One region of the Streptomyces sp. NPDC002125 genome, then DNA from elsewhere that is predicted to be linked to it. Evidence: riboswitches for the same ligand, from Rfam matches in the RefSeq annotation. Region 1 holds a riboswitch; the other holds the start of a gene.

Region 1 (4,171 bases):
AACAGGTTCAGCGACTGGCTCTGGTCGAGGAACGGCGTACGGGCCGCCGCCATGTCGATCAGACCGCGCTGCGGGATCTCCCACGCCGTGCGGTACAGCGCCCGCACGTCCTCGGGGATCCAGGCGAAGCCCTGCACGGAGCCGCTCGCCTCGCGCAGTGCCTCGCGGGTCCGGGCGTCCCAGACGCCGAGCTTCTTCAGCTCGTCCACCAGGTAGGCGTTGACCTGGAGGAACTCACCGCTGAGCGTCTCGCGCTTGAAGAGGTTGGAGACCTGCGGCTCGATGCACTCGTAGACCCCGGCGATCGAGGCGATCGTCGCCGTCGGCGCGATGGCGAGCAGCAGCGAGTTGCGCATCCCGCTCTTCGCGATCCGGGCGCGCAGGGCGTCCCAGCGCTCCGGCCAGTTCAGCTCGGTGGCGTAGTGGTCGGGGTGCAGCACGCCCCGGGCGGCGCGGGTCTCGGACCAGGCGGGCAGCGGGCCGGACCTCTCGGCCAGGCCGCAGGAGGCCTCGTAGGCGGCGAGCATGATGCGCTCGGAGATCTTCGTGGAGAGCGCGCGGGCCTCGGGGGAGTCGAAGGGCAGCCGCAGCTGGAAGAAGACGTCCTGGAGGCCCATCGCGCCGAGACCCACCGGCCGCCAGCGGGCGTTGGAACGCCCGGCCTGCTCGGTCGGGTAGAAGTTGATGTCCACGACACGGTCCAGGAAGGTCACCGCCGTACGCACGGTGGCGTCCAGCCGCTCCCAGTCGATGGTGCCGTCGGCGACGAACGCGCCGAGGTTGACCGACCCCAGGTTGCAGACAGCCGTCTCACCGTCGTCGGTGACCTCCAGGATCTCGGTGCAGAGGTTCGAGGAGTGGACGACCCTGCCCGGCTCGGCGGTCTGGTTCGCCGTGCGGTTGGACGCGTCCTTGAACGTCATCCAGCCCTGGCCGGTCTGCGCGAGGGTGCGCATCATGCGCCCGTAGAGCTCACGGGCCGGCATGGTCTTGCGGGCCAGCCCCTTGGCCTCGGCGGCGCGGTACGCGGCGTCGAACTCGTCGCCCCACAGGTCCACCAGCTCGGGGGCGTCCGCCGGGGAGAACAGCGACCACTCGGTGTCCGCGTCGACCCGGCGCATGAACTCGTCCGGGATCCAGTGCGCCAGGTTGAGGTTGTGCGTACGCCGCTGGTCCTCACCGGTGTTGTCGCGCAGCTCCAGGAACTCCTCGATGTCCGCGTGCCAGGTCTCCAGATAGACCGCGGCGGCACCCTTGCGCCGGCCCCCCTGGTTGACCGCCGCGACCGAGGCGTCGAGCGTCTTCAGGAACGGCACGATGCCGTTGGAGTGCCCGTTCGTCCCCCGGATGAGTGAACCGCGCGCGCGGATACGGGAGTAGGAGAGGCCGATACCGCCCGCGTGCTTGGAGAGGCGCGCCACCTGGTGGTAGCGGTCGTAGATGGAGTCGAGCTCGTCCAGCGGTGAGTCCAGCAGATAGCAGGAGGACATCTGCGGGTGCCGGGTGCCGGAGTTGAAGAGGGTGGGGGAGGAGGGCAGATAGTCCAGCCGGCTCATCAGGCCGTACAGCGCGGCGACCTCCTCCAGGGCGCGCTCGGAGGTGTCCTCGGCGAGCCCGGCGGCGACGCGCAGCATGAAGTGCTGCGGGGTCTCGACGACCTCGCGGGTGAGCGGGTGGCGCAGCAGATAGCGGCTGTACAGCGTCCGCAGCCCGAAGTAGCCGAAGCGGTCGTCGGCCCCGTCGGCGAGCGCCTGCCCGACCAGCGCGTCCAGAGCGTCTGCGTGCAGCGCGACGAACTCCGCCGTACGGTCCGCGATCAGGCCCTCGCGGTGTCCGGTGGCGACCGAGGCCGAGAAGGAGACCGCCCCCTGTCCGGCCGCCTCGTCCGCGATGGTGCGGGTGAGGAGCCGCGCGGCGAGCCGGGAGTAGGCCGGGTCCTCGGAGATCAGGCCGGCGGCGGCCTCGGTGGCCAGCGAGCGCAGCTCGGCCTCGTCCGCCCGCGCGCTCCGGCCGCGCAGCGCGGCGGCGGCGACCCGTCCGGGGTCGGTGTCGGGCAGATCGGCGGTGAGACCGGTCAGGGTCCGCAGCAGGGCGGTCCCGGGGGCGTCGGCCGCAAGGCCTTCGGATTCCTCGGCCGAAACCGGATCGGCTGGCGCGATGGTCACTGGGGCTATCCCTCGCTCGGCTCTGGGCCTGCGGGAGCGGGGCAGCCGGGGCACGACCGAGCCCGCGAAAGGGCAGCACGGCGTGCACGGCGTCCACCGGCCCTCCGCGGGGCCCGGACGTCTCGGCGTCCGGTTCGGTCGAGCCGGACGCGCTGTCGACAGGTCTTCGGACTTCGGGTGCGCCGAAGCACACCGATCACACCGTTGCGGGACAGTTCCGGATTCGCACCGGATTCCCCTGCGGCGACAGCGAGGTCGAGCATACATGTGGGGGCTGCCTGCTGAGGCAGCCCCCACATGTTGTGTCGCGGAGGAGTCAGAGAGCCAGGCGGTACGTCAGCAGCCGGAGGGCGGGCAGCGGGTTCCAGTCCCGCTCCGGGGTCCGTACGAAGCCGAGGCGCTCATAGATCCGGTGGGCGCCACGCATGGCCGGCTGCGTCGACAGGACGATCCCGGAGCACCCTCCGGCGGCACTCGCCCGGTCCACGCACGCCCGTACGAGCGCCTCGCCCGCGCCCCGTCCACGAGCCTCCGGGGATACGGCGAGCATCCGGAACTCGGCCTCGTCCGCGGCGGCGACGTCCGCCCACGGGCCGCCGGACGCGACGTAGGTGACGCCGCCCAGCAGCCGGCCGTCGCCGTCGACCGCGACCAGCACCTCGGTCTCGGCCGCTCGCTGCCCGACGGCGCGGAGCTTCTCCAGATAGGGGTCGTCGGCGCCGAGGTCCAGGAGCCCGTCCCTGAGATACGCCTCGGCGGTGATCCCGGCCAGGGCCTCGTACTGCGCGGGCCGGATCCGCCTGATCGATAGGTCCATGGGCGCAGTCTGCCGCAGCCGGACGAGGGGACGCCTCCCTGTTTCCGGGGGCACGAACGACGCCGTCCCGGCAGGGTGGACCCTGCCGGGACGGCGTCGCCCTCCTGGTGCCCGCGGGGGTCAGTGACCGCCCGGGGCACCCACCGTGGCGGGCGGGAGCTTCTCCTGGACGCCGGGGTCGCCCACGTCCGCGGTGTAGTCGGACGGGGACGTCTCGTCGATGCCCGCCGGGGCCTTCACCGCGTTGAGGACGAAGGTCAGCACGACCACGACGAGGACGTTCAGCACGAACGCGGTGAGACCGATGTAGCCGATCTCGCCGATGCCCGGGATCTCCTTCGAGGACCCGCCGAAGTGCTTCTGGGTCGGGCTGGCGACACCGTACGCGGCCACCGTGCCGTAGATCATGCCGACCGCCCAGCCGGCGATCAGGGCCCAGCGGTGGAACCACCGGGTGAACAGGCCGCCCACCAGGGCGGGCATCGTCTGGAGGATCCAGATGCCGCCCAGCAGCTGGAAGTTGATCGCGACCGTCTTGTCCATGGTGAGGACGAAAGCGAGCGCGCCGACCTTCACCAGCAGCGAGACCAGCTTGGAGACCTTGGTCTCCTGGGCCGGGGTCGCGTCGGGCTTGATGAAGTCCTTGTAGATGTTGCGGGTGAAGAGGTTCGCCGCGGCGATCGACATGATCGCGGCCGGCACCAGCGCGCCGATACCGATCGCGGCGAAGGCCACACCCGCGAACCAGTCCGGGAACATGTTCTCGAACAGCTGCGGGATCGCGAGCTGTCCGTTGTCCACCTTGATCCCGGCGGCGATCGCCATGAAGCCGAGCAGGGCCAGCAGACCCAGCATCAGCGAGTACAGCGGCAGGATCGTCGTGTTGCGCCGGATCACCTCACGGCTGCGGCTGGAGAGCGTCGCCGTGATCGAGTGCGGATACATGAAGAGGGCCAGTGCCGAGCCCAGTGCCAGGGTGGCGTACACCCACTGGCCGGAGGCGCCCGGCGCGAGTCCGGCCACGGGTTTGCCCGCCGCCTCGTTCGCCGCCGAGAACTTCTCGTTCGCCGCGGCGAAGATGTTGTCGAAGCCGCCCAGCTTTATCGGGATGTAGATGATCGCCACCGCGATGACGAGGTAGATCAGGCCGTCCTTGACGAACGCGATCAGCGCCGGCGCACGCAGGCCC
Region 2 (4,171 bases), on a different contig from region 1:
ACGACTCCGGTGCAGACCGCCCGCTGGGCCGCCAGCTTCCGGGCGTACCTCCAGGGTCAGGTCTGGATGGCCGCCAACAGTGCCTACGGACGGATACCCACGCTCTCCGACCATCTGGCGGTCCGGCTGGACTCCTCCGGGGTCAAGATCTTCTCGACGCTCAGCGAGATCATCCACGGGTACGACCTCCCCGCGGCGGACTACGAGCGCCATGACGTACGGGCGTTCGTCGAGGTCTTCGCCGCGATCATCGGCTGGTCCAACGACCTGGTCTCCTACCACAAGGAGCGCGAACGGAGCCACGAGGGATTCGGGAACATCGTCGACCTGATCGCCCACGAGCGGAACTGCCCGCTCGACGAGGCGGTGGCCGAGGCCGCCACCATGCACACCAGCGCCATGACCCTCTACCTCCGGCTCCGCGACCAGATCCTGGCCGCCGCCGGCCCGGAGCTCCGCCGGTGGATCACGGGCTGCGACTCCTGGATCCGTGCCGACTACGACTGGTCGCTCACGACCAACCGGTACGTCAATCCGGAGAACCCCGCCGACCTGCCGTCCGGCTCCGCGGCGGCCCCGCTGCGCGCGGCGGCGGACAAGCCGCTGCCGATCGACAGCATCGCCTGGTGGTGGACCCATCTGAAGGACTGAGACTGCCGGGAGACGCTTCGGGGAGCGGCGCGCGCCGCTCCCCGGTCCGTCGGCGCGCCCTCAGGTCTGGGGACGGCTGCCGTGGTTCGCGCCGTTCTTGCGGCGGGCCTTCTTCTTACGACGTCGCTTCGAGGACATCGATCCCTCCTCATCCTGTAGTTTCTGCACACTTTCAACCGAAATGTCACTTCCGGCAACCACAGTGCCCCTTACCCGTCGGCGCGGCGGTAAACACCAGGTCCGGCCGCATCCGGGTGGCGTGCGCCACGGCGCCGGGGAGGGCCGGCGGAGCACGACGGGCCGACGGGCGTCCGGGGCCGGCGTCAGTGCCCGGCGGAGACCTTCACCAGCACGACCGCGACCCCGATCGCCGCGTCGGCCACGCCCGCCAGCACCGCCGTGAACACACCGCCTCCCAGGCGCACTCCACCCACGCAGCCCCAGAGGAAGAGCGAGACGACGCCCAGGACGGCCGCCGTCATCAGCGCGGTGGACAGATACAGGACGTCCAGGGCGGCGAGGGCGATCATCACGGACGGGCTCACCGCGCACGACAGCAGAGGGCTGCTGACGTAGAGCATGCGGCGCAACTCGTGCCCCCTGGCGAAGTGCCGGTGGACCGTGCGGTGGGCCTGCTGGTCGGCCACGAGCGCCGCGAGCCACAGCCCCAGTGCGGTCGTCAGGACCGTGGCCAGGGCGCCTGCGGCACCGGCGTTGCTCAGGGACAGGCCCACCACCACGGCGATCATCGTGATCGTCGCGTAGATGCGCTCCTTGAGCCGGCCCGCCATCACGTCGGCCGCCTTCTCCTGCGGCACTCCTGATCGCCCGTCCTCCGACATCCGGTCTCCCTCACCGCGCGTACGTCACGCGACCCCGTTCCGGCACCTTCCGGCGCCGTGGCCGCGGCCCTCAGCATGCCTGGCCGGCCACCGTGATCCCGGAACCGTCCCCGGCGGGCCGCACGGGGAGTCACGCAGGGCGCGCGCGGGTGGGCCCGCTTGTCACCGTCCCCGGCCTGGGGCTAGTGTCGCCACGCCTTGGTGAACGGGAAATCGGTGCGATACCGGTGCGGCCCTCGCCACTGTGATCGGGAAGTCCGGCTCCGGCCCTCACGGGCAGCCACTGGGTCCTCGGACCCGGGAAGGCGGAGCACGGGCGGTGTCACCCGTAAGCCAGGAGACCGGCCAAGGCACTTCAACCATCCACGAGGTGCTGGAGAGGGTCTGCTGAGCCATGCACATAGCCGAGGGTTTTCTGCCTCCGGCGCACGCGATCGCCTGGGGTGTCGCGTCCGCGCCGTTCGTCGTCCACGGAGTCCGTTCACTCACCCGTGAGGTCCGGGAGAACCCCGAGAGCACACTGCTCCTCGGGGCCGCCGGGGCCTTCACGTTCGTCCTGTCCGCGCTGAAGCTCCCTTCGGTGACGGGGAGTTGCTCGCATCCCACCGGCACCGGGCTGGGAGCGATCCTGTTCCGCCCGCCGATCATGGCGGTCCTGGGCACCATCACCCTGCTGTTCCAGGCCCTGTTGCTGGCCCACGGCGGCCTGACCACGCTCGGCGCCAACGTCTTCTCGATGGCGATCGTCGGGCCCTGGGCCGGATACGCGCTCTACCGAGTGCTGCGCAGGAGCGGCGTGCCGCTGATGGCCGCGGTGTTCTTCGGAGCGTTCGCCGCCGACCTGTCCACCTACTGCGTCACCAGCGTGCAGCTGGCGCTCGCCTTCCCGGACCCGGGCAGCGGTTTCCTGGGCGCGCTCGGCAAGTTCGGCTCCATCTTCGCGGTCACCCAGATCCCACTGGCGGTGAGCGAGGGGCTGCTCACCGTGCTGGTGATGCGGCTGCTCGTGCAGTCCAGTAAGGGCGAGCTGACGAGGCTCGGCGTGTTCCTCAGCGGGAAGCGGGCCGGCACGAAGACGGCGGAGAAGACCGGGGCGGTGGCGTGATGAACAGGAACGCGAAGATCAACGGTCTGCTGCTGCTCGTGGTGGCCGCGCTGGCCGTCCTGCCTCTGGCCCTCGGCCTCGGCGACGACGAGAAGGAGCCGTTCGCCGGCGCCGACGCCCAGGCCGAGACGGCGATCACCGAGATCGATCCCGGCTACGAACCCTGGTTCTCCCCGCTGTACGAACCGCCTTCCGGGGAGATCGAGTCGGCCCTGTTCGCCCTCCAGGCCGCGCTCGGCGCGGGCGTCCTCGCGTACTACTTCGGCCTGCGGCGCGGACGCCGCCAGGGCGAACTGCTCGCCACGGCACGGCTCGATGCCGCGGGCACCGGAAGCGGCGCCGGGCAGTCCCCGGCGCGGGGGGCCTGAGGGCGGGTGCTGCCGATCGACGCGGCGGCGCACAGCAGTCACTGGCGCCGCCGCCATCCCCTGGACAAGGCCGTGCTCGGCCTCGGTTTCACGGTGCTGGCGATCTCGCTGCCGCCCTGGCCCGGAGCCGCCCTCGTCCTCGTCACCGCGCTCGCCGTGCTGCTCGGCCCGGCGGGCGTGCCCGTGCGCCGGCTGTGGCGGGCCTACCGGGTGCCGCTGGGCTTCTGTGTCACCGGGGCCGCCACCCTCCTCGTCCAGGTCGGCGGCCCCGGGGGGCTCGTCTCCCTGGCCGACGGCGGTCCCGTACGCGCCGGGGAGCTGCTGCTGCGCACCTCGGCCGCTTCGCTCGGTGTCCTGCTGTTCGCCTTCACCACCCCGATGTCCGACCTGCTGCCCCGTCTGGTCCGGGCGGGGGTGCCCGCGCCGGTGGTGGACGTCGCCCTGGTGACGTACCGGATGAGTTTCCTGCTGCTCGACTCGATGCGCCGGATCAGGCAGGCGCAGGCCGCCCGGCTCGGGCACACCGGCCGGGCCGCTGCCTGGCGGTCCCTGGCCGGGCTCGGCGCCACCGCGTTCGTCAGGGCTTTTGACCGCGCGGCCCGGCTCCAGGCGGGGCTCGCCGGACGCGGTTACGACGGCACCTTGCGTGTCCTGGTGCCCGAGGCCCGCGTCTCCGTCAGGTTCACGGCCGTGAGCGTCACGCTGCTCGCGGCGCTCGCCGCCCTGACCTTCGTCCTTGAGAGGCCGCTGTCATGAGCGACTCCGTACTCCTCGCCCTGCGGGGCGCTTCCTTCGCCTACGAGGACGGGCCCGAGGTGCTGGGCGGCCTCGACTTCGACGTACGCGAGGGCCGTGCTCTCGCCCTGCTCGGCCGCAACGGCAGTGGCAAGACCACGCTGATGCGGCTGCTCAGCGGCGGACTGCGCCCGCGCGAGGGCCGGTTGACGGTCCAGGGGGGCCCGGCCACCTACGACCGCAAAGGGCTGACCCGGCTGCGGACGACGGTACAGCTGGTCGTGCAGGACCCGGACGACCAGCTGTTCGCCGCTTCCGTCGCGCAGGACCTGTCGTTCGGGCCGCTGAATCTGGGGCTGCCCGACACGGAGGTCCGGGGCAGGGTGGACGAGGCGCTCGCCGCCCTCGACATCGGGCACCTGGCCGACCGTCCGACCCATCTCCTCTCCTACGGACAGCGCAAGCGGACC

Evidence for each region. Region 1 has a riboswitch for cobalamin ahead of ACWCQM_RS02620 (ribonucleoside-diphosphate reductase subunit alpha). Riboswitches for the same ligand answer to the same signal wherever they lie in the genome.
Region 2: linked by a shared signal. The riboswitch ahead of ACWCQM_RS34890 (energy-coupling factor ABC transporter permease) and the one ahead of ACWCQM_RS02620 (ribonucleoside-diphosphate reductase subunit alpha) in region 1 are both predicted to bind cobalamin.

Annotation. Positions count from the first base shown of each region.
Region 1 covers NZ_JBSFDD010000001.1:599,688-603,858, reverse strand. Annotated here, with positions in the region: gene ACWCQM_RS02620 (ribonucleoside-diphosphate reductase subunit alpha) at 1-2,165, opposite strand, end outside; cobalamin riboswitch at 2,306-2,428, opposite strand; gene ACWCQM_RS02615 (GNAT family N-acetyltransferase) at 2,482-2,982, opposite strand; gene mctP (monocarboxylate uptake permease MctP) at 3,103-4,171, opposite strand, start outside.
Region 2 covers NZ_JBSFDD010000031.1:28,749-32,919, forward strand. Annotated here, with positions in the region: gene ACWCQM_RS34875 (terpene synthase family protein) at 1-651, shown strand, start outside; gene ACWCQM_RS34880 (50S ribosomal protein bL37) at 712-789, opposite strand; gene ACWCQM_RS34885 (hypothetical protein) at 975-1,493, opposite strand; cobalamin riboswitch at 1,676-1,857, shown strand; gene ACWCQM_RS34890 (energy-coupling factor ABC transporter permease) at 1,888-2,598, shown strand; gene ACWCQM_RS34895 (energy-coupling factor ABC transporter substrate-binding protein) at 2,598-2,966, shown strand; gene cbiQ (cobalt ECF transporter T component CbiQ) at 2,973-3,722, shown strand; gene ACWCQM_RS34905 (energy-coupling factor ABC transporter ATP-binding protein) at 3,719-4,171, shown strand, end outside.